Regions from separate parts of the Roseateles sp. P1_C6 genome, predicted to be linked through region 3. Evidence: riboswitches for the same ligand, from Rfam matches in the RefSeq annotation. Region 3 holds a riboswitch; each other region holds the start of a gene.

Region 1 (5,352 bases), on a different contig from region 3:
GCGCGACCCACCACCTGGTGTCCACCGTGGACGACGTGGCCTGGCTGCTGAACCTGCGTGGCGCGGACGTCGAGTGCAACCCCGTCTTCATCGCCCACCTGCTGCTGGACGCCAGCGGCGGCCGCCTCTTCATCGGTGACGGCAAGGTGCCGGCCGACGTGGCGGCGCGCTTGGCCGCCGATGGCATCACGCTGGCGCCCTATGCGCAGGCCTCGGCGGCGCTGGCCGCGCTGCCGGCGGAGGCCAAGCTGCTGATCGACCCACGCCGCGTGACGCTGGGCCTGCGCGAGGCCGTGCCGGCCGGCGTGAAAGTCGTCGAGCAGATCAACCCCAGCACATTGCTGAAGAGCCGCAAGACGCCGGCCGAGGCGGTGTTCATCCGCGAAGCCATGGCCGAGGACGGCGCGGCGATGTGCGAGTTCTATGCGGAGTTCGAGGCGTCGCTGGCGCGCGGCGAACGCTGGAGCGAGCTGGACGTGGACGCCAAGCTGTCCGCCCAGCGCCGCAAGCGCAAGGGCTTCGTCGGCCTCTCCTTCTCGACGATCGCCGGCTGGATGCCCAACGGTGCCCTGCCCCACTACCGCGCCACGCCCGAGTCGTTCGCGCAGATCGAGGGCAATGGCCTGCTGCTGATCGACTCCGGCGGGCAGTACCTGGGCGGCACGACCGACATCACGCGCGTCTGGCCCATCGGCACGGTGAATGCGGCGCAGAAGCGCGACTACACGCTGGTGCTCAAGGGCACGCTGGCGCTGTCGCGCACGCGCTTTCCGCGCGGCACGCTGAGCCCCATGCTGGACGCGATCGCCCGCGCGCCGCTGTGGGAGCACGGCCTGGACTACGGCCACGGCACCGGCCACGGCGTGGGCTACTTCCTGAACGTGCATGAAGGCCCGCAGAGCATCAGCAAGGCCATCGCCGAGCCGGCCATGGCCATGGAGCCCGGCATGATCACGTCCATCGAGCCGGGCCTGTACCGGCCGGGCCAGTGGGGCGTGCGCATCGAGAACCTGGTGCTCAACGTCGCCATCGACACGCCCGAGAACAACGCCTTTGGCGAGATGCTGGCGTTCGAGACGCTGACGCTGTGCCCCATCGACACTCGCTGCATCGACTTGAGCCTGATGCGTGCCGACGAGATCGCCTGGCTGAACGACTACCACGCCACTGTGCGCGAGCGGCTGCAGCCTCTGGTGAGCGGCCCGGCGCTGGCCTGGCTGCTGGCACGCACCGAACCGTTGGTCGCATGACGCGGCTGGCCGCGCTGCTGCTCTGTGCGGCCGGTGCGGCGGGTGCGCAGACGCGCTACGACGGGCTTTGCGACGCGTCCGCGGCCGTCGCGTTGGACGCGCGTCATTTCATCGTGGCGGACGACGAGCACAACCGGCTGGCCATCTACAAACGCGGCGAGCCGGCGATGGTCGGCCAGGTCGAGCTGGACCCGTTCCTGAAGGCCAAGAAGGAGTCTGACCTCGAAGGCTCGGCCCAGGTCGGCTCGCGCATCTACTGGATCGCCTCGCACGCGCGCAACAGCGCGGGCAAGGTCCGTGAGGACCGGCACCGCTTCTTCGCGACCGAGATCGACGGCACGACGGTCGCGCCCGTCGGCAAGCCCTACACCGCGCTGCTGGCCGACCTGCTGGCCACGGCGGCGCTCGCACCCCTGAAACTGGCCGACGCGGCCCTGCTGGCGGCCGAGGCCGACGGCGGCCTCAACATCGAAGGCCTGGCCGCCGCGCCCGATGGCAGCCTGCTGATCGCACTGCGCAACCCCATCCCGCAGAGCAAGGCCATCGTCATTCCGCTGCTGAACCCGGCCGAGCTGGTCGACGGCCAGGGCCCGGCGCGCTTTGGCACGGTCATCCGCCTGGACCTGGGCGGCCGTGGCGTGCGCTCCATCGAGCGCGTCGGCAGCGGCTACCTGATCGCCGCCGGGCCGCCGGCCGACGTGGGTACGTTCGCGCTGTTCCGCTGGAGCGGCAAGGCGGCCGACGCGCCCACGCCCGTCAAGGCCGAGCTGGGCACGCTGCGGCCGGAGGCGCTGTTCGCCTGGCCCGATGGGCAGGTGACGCTGCTCAGCGATGACGGCGGCGTCATGGTGGGCAAAAAGGCCTGCAAGGACGCCGCACCGGCCAAGCGCTCGTTCCGCGCGCTGGACGTCAGGCCTTAGCCGGCGCCGTCGGGTAGCGCCACACCAGCGCCGCGCTGGCCAGCAGCATCAGCAGCACGCCGGCAAACAACGGCGCCGCGCTGTCGGCCCGGCCCATGAACGGCGCCACGACTTGCGTGCCCAGCGCGCCGGCCGCCAGCAAGGCCAGGATCAACATCGCCGTGGCCCGCCCCATCTGCGCCGGCGGCAGCGCCAGCGCGTCGCCGAAGGTGGCCGGCCCACGGATGGCCAGCGCGCCGCAGAAGCAGAACCAGTAGCCCACCACGGCCGCATAAGGCAGCGGCCCCGATACCAGCGACGCCAGCAGCGCAAGCGAGCAGGCGACCACCTGCACCGCGTTGCCCAGGTGCACAACGCGCGCATGGCCCAGCCGTGCCGCCAGCCGGCCCGACTGCGTGGCGCCCAGCATGAAGGCGCCGACGCCGATGACCTGCTGCAGCGCGAAAGCCCCCGATCCCAGCCCCAGCGAGTGCTGCAGCAGCTGCGGCGAGCTGGCCAGGAAGGTCAGCAAGGCGCCGATGCACAGCGCATGCGACAACGCCAGGCGCAGGAAGCGCGGGTTGCGCGCGATGTCCAGGTAGCTGGCGTGGTGCGCCATGTCCAGCCCGGGCAGGCGGCGTGGTGCGATCTTGACGACCCAGGGCAGCACGAGCAGCGACAACGCCATCAGCACCCAGAAGGTGCCGCGCCAGTCCACCACGTGCAGCAGCGCGGCGCCGATGACCGGACCGGCCGCGGGCACGATGGCCTCGACCATGGAGATGGCCGCGATGCCACGCACGACGTCGGCGTCAGCCAGCGTCGCGCGCACGACGCTGGGCGCCACGATGGTGGCCGCAGCCGCCGCCACCCCTTGCAGCAGGCGCATGAGCAGCAGCGTCTCGATGTTGGGCGCCAGCGCGCAGCCCACGCTGGTCAGCGCCAGCAGCACCAGGCCCACCTCCATGCAGCGCCGCGGGCCCAGGCGGTTCAACAGCTCGCCCCACAGCAGCTGCGCGCCCGCCAGCCCGGCCAGGTAGACGGCCACGGTGGCCTGGGCGAGCGGCACGCTGATGCCAAGGCCAGTCTGCAGCGCCGGCACGGCGGGCAGGTAGAGGTCCATCGCGGCCATGCTGACGCCGGTGACGAAGGCCAGCGGCAGGATGGTGCGTATGGAGGCGGAACTTGAATGCATGGACAACCCTTTTCACAAAGGGCGCCCTTGAACCAGCGTCGCCACCGAGCGTGGCGGAGGCCCCCAAGGCCTTCCGTCGCAGCACCCCTCGGCAGGACGGCACCGCGGGGCTCAAGCCCGGCGCGGCGCGAGGCGGATTCTACGGACCGACGCGAACGTCAGCGCCCTGGTTGGAGCGACGCGTCGGCCGCGGCAAAGCTGGCTGCCAGCTGCGTCTTCACGCCCGCCAGCTCGGCCGCGGGCCGGCCCTGGGCCTGCAGCGCCTGCAGCAGCCCGCGCAGTGCCCAGCCGCTGGTGGGGTGCTCGGCCAGGTCGGCGCGAAAGCTCTGCTCGGCCTGGGCCCAGCGCTGCGCCTTGAGCTGCAGGTCGCCCAGCGCCAGCCGCGAGCCGGCGGCCAGCATCGGCGGCTCCATGCGGTCGACGAACTTCGCGGCCGCGACGCCTTCGGCCTGCAGCTGCAGCGCCGCGTCGGCACGCCCTTCGGCCAGCGCGACCTCGGCCGCCAAACGGGCCTTGGCCACCTGGGCCAGGCCGCGCAGCGTCTTCTCCCTGAAATCGTCACGGGCGTTCTCGCTGATCAGCCGGTCCGCGACGGGCGCGAGCTGCGCCAACGCCTGCTGCGCGTCGGCCAGGCGCCCGGTGCGCGCGAAGGCCACGCCGCGCGCCTGCTGGCCCAGCACGGTCGCCACGCCCAGGCCACCGCTGGGCATGGGCTCAGCCAGCACGTCCTCCCATCGCTCCAGCCGCATCAGCGTCAGCACCGGCCGGCTGCGCAGGTATTCGCCGGAGGGGTGGGTCCAGCTCGCGGCATGCTCGGCGGCGGCGCGCGCGTTGGCCAGGGCCACATCGCCGCGGCCCTGCATCAACGCGGCAAACCACAGGTAGGACCGGTTGTGCATGCGCCAGTCTTTGCCGACGCTGAAGCCCTGGCGCTCCAGCTCGGCTTCACGGGCGTCGTCCAGCGCCAGCGCGCGTTCGTTGACGGCCGCCGCCTCACCGTACCGCCCCAGCAAGCCGAAGGTGTGCGAGGGCATGTGCACCAGGTGGGGCGACTGCGGCGCCAAGCCGCCCAGGCGCTCGGCGGCCCCGACGGCGCGGCTGGCCTGGGTGGGTGTGTCCACCGCGTGGATCAGGTAGTGGTTCACGCCGGTGTGCCGCGGGTGGCGGGCCACGACCGCTTCCAGCCGCGCGGCCAAGTCGCCGACGCGGCCGCGGGGCTGGCCCGTGTCGTCGTCCCACCAGTCACCGCGCGTGGCGACCAACTCGGCCTCGGCCCACAGGGACAGCAGGTCAGGGTCGCCGGGCGCGCGGTCGGCCAGCGCATGCAGGCGGTCGGCGTAGGCCAAGTCCAGCGGGTCGGCGCGCTTGCCGGAAGTCTGGCCGCAGACGGGCGCGCTCAGCACGGCGACTTCCGCGCGCTGGCTGGCATGCGCATAGCGCAGCGCCATCGCGGCGATCAGCTCGCGCTCGCGCGGGCTGGCGTTCTCGCGCAGGTGCACGGCCAGGTCCACGTAGCGCCGGGCTTCGGTCAGGTCGCCACGGTCCGGCGCGTTGATGTTGGGGCCCAGCTGCCAGGCCACACCCCAGGCGCACATCGCGCAGCCGGGGTCGGCTGCCAGCGCGGCCTTGAACATGCGCACGGCTTCGTTCTCGTTGAAGGCATAGGCCTGCGCCACGCCCTGGCCGAACAGCCGGCGAGCTTCGTCGACGCGCGTCGTCGGCGCGAAGTCGACGCTGCCATAGCCCTCCAGCCGCGGCGCACGGGCGCTGCGGTCCACCTGCAGCGGCAGCCCCGAGCAGGACGCCAGCACGCACAGCGACACCAGGCTCAAGCGCCAAGAAGACCGAAGGGCGCGACCGGAAAAAGGCAGGGGCATGCAGGGCTCCGCAGCAGAGGAACGACGGGTTAGCCTAAAGGCGGCCGCGACGGCCCGCCACCGGTCATGCCATCAAGTCAGAGGAACCTGACCTTGCAGCGCACGCCCGCCGGGATCTCGCCGGTCGGGTT
Region 2 (5,352 bases), on a different contig from region 3:
CAGCAAGGCCTTGGCCTGTTCGCCGGTGGACAGGCTTCTGGCCGTCTGCCCTGCATGCAGGCCGAAGCGCTTCAGCAGCCGGGTGGCGTAGGCCGCGTCCCAGCCGGCGTAGAGGGCCGCGACAAAGTCCATGTGCCAGGCCAGCGTCGCCTGCGGCAGCAGCCGCATGTCGTCGCTGACGAAGCCCACCAGGGCCTTGGCGGCGGCCTGGCTGCGCGGCATGTCGTGGCCCAGCAGGCGGATCTCGCCGGCGTCTGCGGTCAGCAGCCCCATCAGCAGCCGGATCGTCGTGCTCTTGCCGGCGCCGTTGGGGCCCACCAGGCCCATGATCTGGCCGGGTTCGAGGTCCAGCGACACGTCTTCCAGCGTGAAGAAGCGGAACGCCTTGCGCACGCCTTTCATCTCGATGACCTTGGTGCTCATGGGGCGGGTTCCTGGGTGTTCAGCGCGTCGCGCAGTCGTTCGGTGAGTTCGGGCTCGGTCATGCCGAGCGAGCGGGCGATCTCGCCCGCGGCGGCGAGGTGGGTGTCGAGCTGGGCCAGGCGCATGTCCTTGGCCAGGCCTTGCGCGTCGGCCACGAACGACCCCTTGCCGTGGCGGGTGACGATGACGCCTTCGGACTCCAGGTCCAGGTAGGCGCGCTTGACGGTGATGACGCTGACGCGCAGGTCGGCGGCCAGCGCGCGGATGGACGGTAGCTCCTGCCCCGCCGGCCAGTCCCCGGCGGCGACGCGCTGGCGGATCTGCTCCACGATCTGGAGGTACATCGGCCTCGCGTCGGTCTGCGAGATGAAAAGACTGCTGTGCATAATGTGTATACACAGAATATATGCACAGTCGACTGAATGCAAGCGCCGAAATGACCAAGGGCGGCCCGTGGGCCGCCCTGTCGGTGTGACGTCAGCCGCCGCTCAGAGCTTGAGCAGCGCCTCCAGGTTGACGCGCAGCCTGAATTCCGCCGGCGCCAGGCTGGCGACGATGGCCTGCGCGGCCAGCCGCGTGTCGCGCGGCACCGGGTTGCTCAACGGGCTGCCGCTCTTGCCGATCAGCGCGGCGACCAGCGGCTCCGTCGCGCTGAAGCCGCGCTTGAAGACGATGCCGACCTCGCCATTGGCCAGGCGCACGATGCTGCCCGGTGGATACAGGCCCACGGTCTTGATCAGCGCGGCGCCGGCCTCGTCGGGCTGGCCCAGCTCGTCCAGGTAGACGGCGCGTGCCGCGGCGGCACCGCTGAGCGCCTGGCGGCTGCGGCGGGGCGACAGCCGCGCGCCGAACAAGTCGATGCGGCGCAGCAGCCTCGCCAGCCGCTCGCCATCGCTGCGGCTGCTGAGCGGGCCCGGGCCGGCTTCGTGATGCAGCCGCACCGCCGTCAGCCAGGTGCCATCGGTGACGCCGACCTGTGCCAGCCGAGTGGCGGCGCGGTCGCCGTGCGCGGCCAGCGCCTGGCGCTGCGCGGGCGTCGCCGGGTCCACTTGGTTGGCGAGGCGGTCATGCGCGGGGCCGGCGCCGTAGTTCATCGTCAGCGCACCGCCCTGCAAGGCCGCGCGCAGGTCGGGGCCGAGCTGCAGCTGCTGGGCGACGAGATCCGCCAGCAGCAGCGACAGCAGCGCGTGGCGGGCGCTGTAGTCGCCGAACTCCTGGCTGCTCTCGAAGATGAGCAGCAGCAGCGTCGCATCGGGGTGGAAGTGCAGGCGCTTCAGCGCGGCGTCGCGCACCTGCACCAGGCGCGTGCTGAAGTCGACCGGCTCGGCCTCGCGCAGCAGCGCATGCGTGTGCAGCAGCAGGTCGGACCAGGCCTCGCGTGGGCCCTGCTCGACCTTGCTCGGGACCAGGGTGTCCAGCCGGAAGCCGGTGTCGGCCTTGGCGATGTCCGACAGCGGCACGTCCTGCATGACCAGCGTGTCGAGGCGGTGGGCCAGCGCCCGCTGGTACTCCACCGTCTCCTCGGCGTTCACGAAGGCGCCACCGTCCACGAGGCTGCGCACCAGCGGCGAGTCACGCAACACCTGGCCGCGCGCGAACAGCAGCTTGCCGCTGGCGTCGAACAGGTTGTAGGGCAGCGTCATGCCCAGGCGCAGCGTGCGGGCGGGCAGGGGGATGAGGTCGGCAGGCATGAATCTGTTGATTCTGTACGGCCATTCGGCATCTGCAAGCCGAGCTTGAGCGCTGGCGAAGGGCCGCCTGCGTAGAATTCCCGGCTCATCCGAGGAGCGCTGCGAGGAGTTTCCCCAGGCTCGGATCGTTTCAAACGGCGCTCATCGATCTCCCGCGTGGACCGCCATCGATGACCATCTCGCCGCCCCCTCTCAAACTTTCCGGCCTGGAGCCGGTCGCCATCGACGCCGGCAGCCTGTTCGTCAACATCGGCGAGCGCACCAACGTCACGGGCTCCAAGGCCTTCGCCCGCATGATCCTCGCGGGCCAGTTCGAGCAGGCGCTGGCCGTCGCGCGCCAGCAGGTCGAGAACGGCGCGCAGGTCATCGACATCAACATGGACGAGGCCATGCTGGACAGCCAGGCGGCCATGGTGCGCTTCCTGAACCTGATCGCCGGCGAGCCCGAGATCGCCCGAGTGCCCATCATGATCGACTCGTCCAAGTGGAGCGTCATCGAGGCCGGCCTGAAATGCATCCAGGGCAAGGGCATCGTCAACTCCATCAGCCTGAAGGAAGGCGAGGCCGAGTTCCGCCGCCAGGCCAAGCTGGTGCGCCGCTACGGCGCCGCGGCCGTCGTGATGGCCTTCGATGAGAAAGGCCAGGCGGACACCTTCGCGCGCAAGACCGAGATCTGCGCGCGCGCCTACAAGGTGCTGGTGGACGAGGTCGGGTTCCCGGCCGAGGACATCATCTTCGACCCCAACATCTTCGCCATCGCGACGGGCATCGAGGAGCACGACAACTACGCGGTGGACTTCATCGAGGCCACGCGCTGGATCAAGCAGAACCTGCCCGGCGCCAAGGTGTCGGGCGGCGTGTCCAACGTGTCGTTCAGCTTCCGCGGCAACGAGCCGGTGCGCGAGGCCATCCACACCGTGTTCCTGTACCACGCCATCCAGGCGGGCATGGACATGGGCATCGTCAACGCCGGCATGGTGGGCGTCTACGACGACCTCGACGCCGAGCTGCGCGAGCGCGTGGAAGACGTCGTGCTGAACCGCCGCGCCGACGCCGGGGAGCGCCTCATCGAGATCGCCGACCGCGCCAAGAGCGCCGGCAAGGACGACTCGGCGCGCCTGGCCTGGCGCGCGGGCGACGTCAACCAGCGGCTGTCGCACGCGCTGGTGCACGGCATCACCGACTTCATCACCGAAGACACCGAGGAAGCCTGGCAGGCCATCCTGGCCAAGGGCGGCCGGCCGCTGCACGTCATCGAAGGCCCGCTGATGGCCGGCATGAACGTCGTCGGCGACCTGTTCGGCGCCGGCAAGATGTTCCTGCCGCAAGTCGTCAAGAGCGCCCGCGTGATGAAGCAGGCCGTGGCCCACCTGCTGCCCTACATCGAGGAAGAGAAGCGCCTGCTCATCGAAGGCGGCGGCGACGCCAAACCCAAGGGCAAGATCGTCATCGCGACCGTCAAGGGCGACGTGCACGACATCGGCAAGAACATCGTCACGGTGGTCTTGCAGTGCAACAACTACGAAGTCGTCAACATGGGCGTCATGGTGCCGGCCCAGGACATCCTGCGCAAAGCCAAGGAAGAGGGCGCCGACATCATCGGCCTGTCGGGCCTCATCACGCCCAGCCTGGAAGAGATGCAGCATGTGGCGGCCGAGATGCAGCGCGACGACTACTTCGCGTCGCGCCACATGCCGCTGCTGATCGGAGGCGCGACGACCAGCCGCGTGCACACGGCGGTCAAGATCTCGCCGCACTACGAGGGGCCGGTCGTCTACGTGCCCGACGCATCGCGCGCCGTGGGCGTGTGCACCGAGCTGCTCAGCGACGACCGCGCGGCCGCCTACATCGCCGAGCTGAAGGCCGACATCGAGAAGACCCGCGAGCTGCACGCCAACAAGAAGCAGACGCCGCTGGTGACGCTGGAACAGGCACGTGCCAACAAGGCGGTGCTGGACCTGGCCCGCGTGCCGCCCGCGCCCAAGTTCACCGGCCGCCGCGTGCTGAAGAACCTGGACCTGGCCGAGCTGGCCCGCTACATCGACTGGGGCCCGTACTTCCAGACCTGGGACCTGGCCGGACCGTATCCCGCCATCCTCGACGATGCCGTCGTCGGCAGCGAGGCGCGCAAGGTGTTCGCCGACGCCCAGGCCATGCTGAAGAAGATCATCGACGGCCGCTGGCTGCATGCGCATGCGGTCTTTGGCCTGTACCCGGCCGCGCGGGTCAACGACGACGACATCGCGATCCGCAGCGAGCCACCCATGGTCTGGCACGGCCTGCGCATGCAGTCGGAGCGTCCTGTTGTCGAGGGCGTGAAGCGACCCAACCGCTGCCTGTCCGACTTCGTCGCCGAGCAGGGTGACCACATCGGCCTGTTCGCCGTCACGGCGGGCCTGGGGGTGGACAAGAAGGAAGCCGATTTCCTGGCCACGCACGACGACTACTCGGCCATCATGCTGAAGGCCCTGGCCGACCGCTTGGCCGAGGCCGCCGCCGAATGGCTGCACGAGCGCGTGCGCCGCGAGTTCTGGGGCTATGCGGCGGACGAGGCCTTGTCCAACGAGGCCCTGATCGCCGAGAAATACCAGGGCATCCGCCCGGCGCCCGGCTACCCGGCCTGCCCGGACCACCTGTCCAAGCGCGATCTGTTCCGTGTGCTGGCCCCCGACGAGATCGGCATGGGCCTGACCGACAGCATGGCCATGACGCCGGCCGCGAGCGTCAGCGGCTTCTACCTGGCCCACCCCGATGCGGCCTACTTCAACGTCGGCCGCATAGCCGACGACCAGCTCGCTGACTGGGCCGCCCGCTGCGGCCTGAGCGAGACCGATGCCCGGCGGGCATTGGCGCCGTTGCTCGGCTGATACGCACGACCCGCGGCGGCGGGCCATTTGTAACTGAAGCGGCCTTGTCCTACAGGGTGGGCCGCGGGGTGGCGGCATCCTTTCGTCATCGTTCAAACACAACGGAGTCCCCATGTCGACCCCCACACTCCCCGTCAAGTCCACGCAGATCGTCGCCGGCGTCGCCGTCGTGCTGGCGTTGCTGGGCGGCGCCTACGCGGTGGGCCGTTCGCAGGGCGTCAGCACCGAGCCGGTCGCCGAAGCGACTGCCCCCATGCCCGCGCAAACGCAGGAACGCCAGCCGCAGCGCCTGGCCAGCGCCGACACGGCCCGCGAGACGCACACCGCTCGCCCGGCGCCTGAAGTGCAGGCCCAGCCCGCGCTGTGCCAGA
Region 3 (5,352 bases):
GCCGGGCTGCTGCTGGCCCAGTGGGGCGCGGTCGGCGCCTACATCTTCGACTTCGTGACCTTCATCGCGGCGCTGCTCTTCATCGCCCGCATCCCGCGCGAAGCCATTGGCACGCTCGACGACCCCGGCGAGCGACCGCACCTGCTGGCCGACCTGGCCGAAGGCCTGCGCTTTGCGTGGGCGCGACCCGAGCTGATGGGCACCTACATCGTCGACATCGTCGCGATGGCCTTCGCCTTCCCGGTGGCGCTGTTCCCCGCCATGGCCGCGGCGGACGGGCGCACCGAATCGGTGGGCTGGCTGCTGTCGGCGATGTCGGTGGGCGCGCTGGTCATCGGCCTGTTCAGTGGCTGGACCGGCCGGGTCAGCCGCCACGGCCGCGCCGTCGTCATCGCCGCGGCCGTGTGGGCGCTGGGCATCGTGGCGCTGGGCTTTGCGCCCGGCCTGATGCTGGGCCTGGCCTGCCTGGCGGTGGCCGGCGCGGCCGACATGGTCAGCGGCGTGTTCCGCGGCACGATCTGGAACGAGACCATCCCGAACGCGCTGCGCGGGCGGCTGGCCGGCATCGAGATGATCAGCTACCTGACCGGCCCGCTTGTCGGCAATGCGCGCGCCGGCTTCATGGCCGACGCCTGGGGCGTGGCGCCGGCCATCTGGGTGGGTGGCGCGATCTGCCTGGTGGGCGTCGTCGCGACAGGCTTTGGCCTGCCGCGTTTCTGGGCCTACCGCAGCCCCGCCATCACACGTTGAGCGCGCCCATCTGCGCCGCAGGGTAGCGCGTGCCGGCCACCGCATGGGCGGCCAGCAGCGCCTGGATGCGCTCGCGCCGGCCGTCGTCGAAACGGACATGCGCCGCCAACGCGTTCTCGTCGAGCCGCGTGATGCTGCGCGTGCCCGGGATGGGGATGATGTCGTCGCCCTGGTCCAGCAGCCAGGCCAGCGCCAGCTGGGCGGGCGTGTAGCTCCACTCCTCGGCCAGCGCCCGCAGCGCGTCGGCCAGCGCCAAGTTGTGGTCCAGGTTCTCGCCCTGGAAGCGCGGGTGGATGCGGCGGCGGTCGTCGGGCGCCAGCTGCTCGGCCGAGCGGATCGCGCCGGTCAGGAAGCCGCGGCCCAGCGGGCTGTACGGCACCAGCGCAATGCCCAGCTCGCGGCAGGTCGGCAGCACCTCGGCTTCGACATCGCGACTCCACAGCGAATACTCGGTCTGCACCGCGGCGATGGGGTGCACGGCGTGGGCGCGGCGAATCGTCGCCGCCGAGGCCTCCGACAAACCCAGGTGCTTGACCTTGCCGGCCTTCACCAGCCCGGCCATCGCGCCGACCGTGTCCTCGATGGGCACGTTCTTGTCGACGCGGTGCTGGTAATAGAGATCGATGTGCTCGACGCCCAGGCGCCGCAGGCTGGCGTCGCAGGCTTCACGCACATAGGCCGGGCTGCCGTCGATGCGCAGCACCGCGCCGTCCGGCGCGCGCACGTTGCCGAACTTGGTCGCCAGCACGACGTCATCGCGCCGCAGCGCCAGCAGCTGGCCCAGCAGGCGCTCGTTGGCACCCACGCCGTACATGTCGGCCGTGTCGAGGAAGTTGATGCCGATGTCCAGCGCATGGTGCAGCACGGCCAGCGACTGCGCGTCGTCGGCCGGGCCATAGAAATCGGACATGCCCATGCAGCCCAGGCCCAGGGCCGAGACCTCGGGGCCGTGGGTGCCCAGGCGGCGGCGCGGCAGGTGTTGAGAGGGGGTGGTGGTCATCGCGGAACTCCTTGAATGAATCATCAACGGGATGACGAGAGCTTAGGAATCCCCACCCCGCTTCGCCCAGCACAAAGCTGGGGCATGCTTGCCTGATCCTCCGAGGCCATGCCCGGCGTTACACAAAACCCGCGTCAGCCTTTGCACAATGGGCCGCATGCCCCAAGACGACGACCTGCTGGCCCTGCGCGAACGCGCGATTGCACTGGCGCTGGCTCGTGCCGGCAGCGACGGCCTGCACGGCACCGCCCTGCCCTGGCTGCGGCTGATCCGCGCCAGCGCCCCGGCCCAGCCGGTGCCGGCCGTCTACGAGCCCGGCCTCGTCCTTGTGCTGCAGGGCCGCAAGCAGGCCCGGGTCGGTGACGCCGTCGTGCAGTACGACGCGATGCAATGCCTGCTCGTGCCGATGACCATGCTGCCGCGCGGCCAGGTCATGGAGGCCAGCCCCGCCAAGCCCTACGTCTGCCTGCGCCTGAGTTGCGAGACCCAGGCGCTGGCCGAACTGCTGCTTGACAGCGACACGCCGACGCAGGCGGACGACGGCGCGGCCGGCCTGCAGGTCGCACCCGTCACCGCGCCGCTGCTGGACGCGGCGCTGCGGCTGCTGCAGTTGCTGGACCACCCGCAGGACCTGAAGACGCTGGCACCGCTGCTGCAGCGCGAGATCCTGTATCGCGTGCTGACCGGGCCGCTGGGCCCGCGCCTGCGCACGCTGACCCACACCGACGGCGTCACGCGGCGTGTCGGTCGCGTCGTCGAACAGCTGTCGCGCCGCTTTGCCGAGCCACTGCGCATCGAGGAGCTGGCGGAGATCGCGCACATGAGCCCGTCGACGCTGCACCTGCGCTTCAAGCAGCTGACCGCCCTGTCGCCGCTGCAGTTCCAGAAGACGCTGAGGCTGCAGCAGGCCCGCAAGCTGATGCTGGGCGACGGCCTGGACGCCGCCAGCGCCGCGCACCGGGTGGGCTACGAGAGCCCGTCGCAGTTCAGCCGCGAGTACCGGCGCCTCTTCGGCACGCCGCCGCGTGAGGACATCTCACTTCTGCGTGCCAGCACCGGCTGACCTGCGCCTAGAATGCGCGTCTTCCGAGGAGCGTTGCAACCTCAGCACCTTTTGAGGCCAGGCTCGGAGATTTCACCCCCCCTGCAACCGCGCTCACCCGCTGGCCATCCGTGCCTGGGTGAGGTTTGATCCCCTCGCACGACCGCCAGCGGCTTCATTCGCTTGAAGGAGCCCTGCATGAGCACCACGAACCACATCGTCAAGGACCTGTCGCTGGCCGACTGGGGTCGCAAAGAGATCAAGATCGCCGAGCACGAGATGCCGGCGTTGATGGCCATCCGCAAGGAATACGCCGAGAGCCAGCCGCTGAAGGGCGCGCGCGTCACCGGCTCGCTGCACATGACCATCCAGACGGCCGTGCTGGTCGAGACGCTGCAGGCTCTCGGCGCGGAAGTGCGCTGGGCGTCGTGCAACATCTTCTCGACGCAAGACCACGCTGCCGCCGCGCTGGCCGCCGTCGGCACACCCGTGTTCGCCTACAAGGGCGAGACGCTGGAAGACTACTGGGACTACACGCACCGCATCTTCGAATTCGCGGATAAGGGCGCGGCGGGCGAAGGCCCCAACATGATCCTGGACGACGGCGGCGACGCAACGCTGCTGATGCACCTGGGCCAGAAGGCCGAGAAGGACCTCTCCGTGCTGGCCAACCCCGGCAGCGAGGAAGAGCGCATCCTGTTCGCGGCGATCAAGAAGAAGGTTGCTGAGGACGGCACCTGGTACACCCGCAAGAGCGCCGAGATCATCGGCGTGACGGAAGAGACGACCACGGGCGTGCACCGCCTGAAGGAAATGTCGGCCAAGGGCACGCTGCTGTTCCGCGCCATCAACGTCAACGACTCGGTCACCAAGAGCAAGTTCGACAACCTGTACGGCTGCCGTGAGTCGCTGGTGGACGGCATCAAGCGCGCGACCGACGTGATGGTGGCCGGCAAGATCGCCGTCGTGGCCGGCTACGGCGACGTGGGCAAGGGCTCGGCGCAGGCGCTGCGCGCGCTGTCGGCCCAGGTCTGGGTGACCGAGATCGACCCCATCTGCGCGCTGCAGGCGGCGATGGAAGGCTACCGCGTCGTGACGATGGAGTACGCCCAGGACAAGGCCGACATTTTCGTGACGACGACCGGCAACAAGAACGTCATCCGCCACGAGCACATGCTGGCGATGAAGAACAACGCCATCGTCTGCAACATCGGCCACTTCGACAACGAGATCGAGGTCGCCGCGCTCGAGAAGTACGAGTGGGAAGAGATCAAGCCGCAGGTCGACCACGTCATCTTCCCGGACGGCAAGCGGATCATCCTCTTGGCCAAGGGCCGCCTGGTGAACCTGGGCTGCGGCACGGGCCACCCGAGCTACGTGATGAGCTCCTCGTTCGCGAACCAGACGATCGCCCAGATCGAGCTGTACGCGCACAAGGACAACTACGCCGTCGGCCAGGTCTACGTGCTGCCCAAGCACCTGGACGAGAAGGTCGCGCGCCTGCAGCTGACCACGCTGAACGCGCAGCTGACCGAGCTGACCGAGGAGCAGGCGGCCTACATCGGCGTCAACAAGGCTGGTCCCTACAAGCCCGACGCGTACCGCTACTGACCTGACATGCGCGCTGACCAGCTCCTCGTCGCCCAGGGCCTTGCGCCGACCCGTTCGGTCGCGCAGCGCCTGATCTCGAACGGCGCTGCCGAATGGGCCTCGCCCACCGGCTGGGCCGCGCTGAAGAAGGCTGGCGAGGACCTGCCCGAGACGGCGCAGCTGCGCGTCACCGACGATGCGGAGCTGCGCTACGTGTCGCGCGGCGGGCTGAAGCTGGAAGGCGCGCTCAAGCACACCGGCTTCGACCCCGCCAGCCAGATCGTGCTGGACGTGGGCCAGAGCACCGGCGGCTTCACCGACTGCCTGCTGGCGCATGGTGCGCGGCACGTCGTCGGCGTGGACGTGGGCCATGGCCAGCTGCATGCGCGGCTGCAGGCCGACGCGCGCGTGTCGGCGCTGGAAGGCGTGCATGTGCGCGAGCTGGCCGTGCTGCGCCAGCACGCACCGACGGGCGGCTTCACGCTGATCGTCGGCGACCTGAGTTTCATTTCCATGATCGGCAGCCTCCCGGAGTTGCTGCCCTGGCTTGAAGTGCACGGCCACCTGCTCGTGCTCATCAAGCCGCAGTTCGAACTGGGGCCACAAGCCCTGGGCAAGGGCGGTCTCGTCAAGGACGAGGCCGACTACCCGCGACTGGAAGCCCGCGTGCGCCTGGCCTGCACGGCCCTGGGCCTCAAGGTGCTGGACTACTTCGACAGCCCCATCACCGGCGGTGATGGCAACCGCGAATTCTTCTTGTGGGCCTCCCGATGAGCACCCCTGTTTCCTTCGAATTTTTCCCGCCCAACACGCCGGTCGGCGTCGAGAAGCTCAAGACCGTCGTCCAAGACCTCGGCACCCTGTCGCCGCAGTACTTCAGCGTCACCTACGGCGCCGGCGGCTCCACGCGCGACAAGACGCTCTCCGCCGTGATGGACATCGCCGCGGCCGGCTTCGAGGCCGCGCCGCA

Evidence for each region. Region 3 has a riboswitch for S-adenosylhomocysteine ahead of ahcY (adenosylhomocysteinase). Riboswitches for the same ligand answer to the same signal wherever they lie in the genome.
Region 1: linked by a shared signal. The riboswitch ahead of AC1D29_RS26785 (MFS transporter) and the one ahead of ahcY (adenosylhomocysteinase) in region 3 are both predicted to bind S-adenosylhomocysteine.
Region 2: linked by a shared signal. The riboswitch ahead of metH (methionine synthase) and the one ahead of ahcY (adenosylhomocysteinase) in region 3 are both predicted to bind S-adenosylhomocysteine.

Annotation. Positions count from the first base shown of each region.
Region 1 is NZ_JBFUAK010000014.1:6,787-12,138, forward strand. Features, by position in the region: gene AC1D29_RS26775 (aminopeptidase P family protein) at 1-1,250, shown strand, start outside; gene AC1D29_RS26780 (DUF3616 domain-containing protein) at 1,247-2,170, shown strand; gene AC1D29_RS26785 (MFS transporter) at 2,160-3,344, opposite strand; S-adenosyl-L-homocysteine riboswitch at 3,357-3,440, opposite strand; gene AC1D29_RS26790 (hypothetical protein) at 3,503-5,221, opposite strand; gene AC1D29_RS26795 (efflux RND transporter periplasmic adaptor subunit) at 5,299-5,352, opposite strand, start outside.
Region 2 is NZ_JBFUAK010000005.1:477,338-482,689, reverse strand. Features, by position in the region: gene AC1D29_RS13580 (ABC transporter ATP-binding protein) at 1-423, opposite strand, end outside; gene AC1D29_RS13575 (GntR family transcriptional regulator) at 420-767, opposite strand; gene AC1D29_RS13570 (HD-GYP domain-containing protein) at 912-2,114, opposite strand; S-adenosyl-L-homocysteine riboswitch at 2,200-2,264, shown strand; gene metH (methionine synthase) at 2,285-4,981, shown strand; gene AC1D29_RS13560 (glycine zipper 2TM domain-containing protein) at 5,094-5,352, shown strand, end outside.
Region 3 is NZ_JBFUAK010000010.1:266,051-271,402, forward strand. Features, by position in the region: gene AC1D29_RS22460 (MFS transporter) at 1-750, shown strand, start outside; gene AC1D29_RS22465 (aldo/keto reductase) at 740-1,750, opposite strand; gene AC1D29_RS22470 (AraC family transcriptional regulator) at 1,908-2,813, shown strand; S-adenosyl-L-homocysteine riboswitch at 2,833-2,915, shown strand; gene ahcY (adenosylhomocysteinase) at 2,991-4,403, shown strand; gene AC1D29_RS22480 (TlyA family RNA methyltransferase) at 4,410-5,156, shown strand; gene metF (methylenetetrahydrofolate reductase [NAD(P)H]) at 5,153-5,352, shown strand, end outside.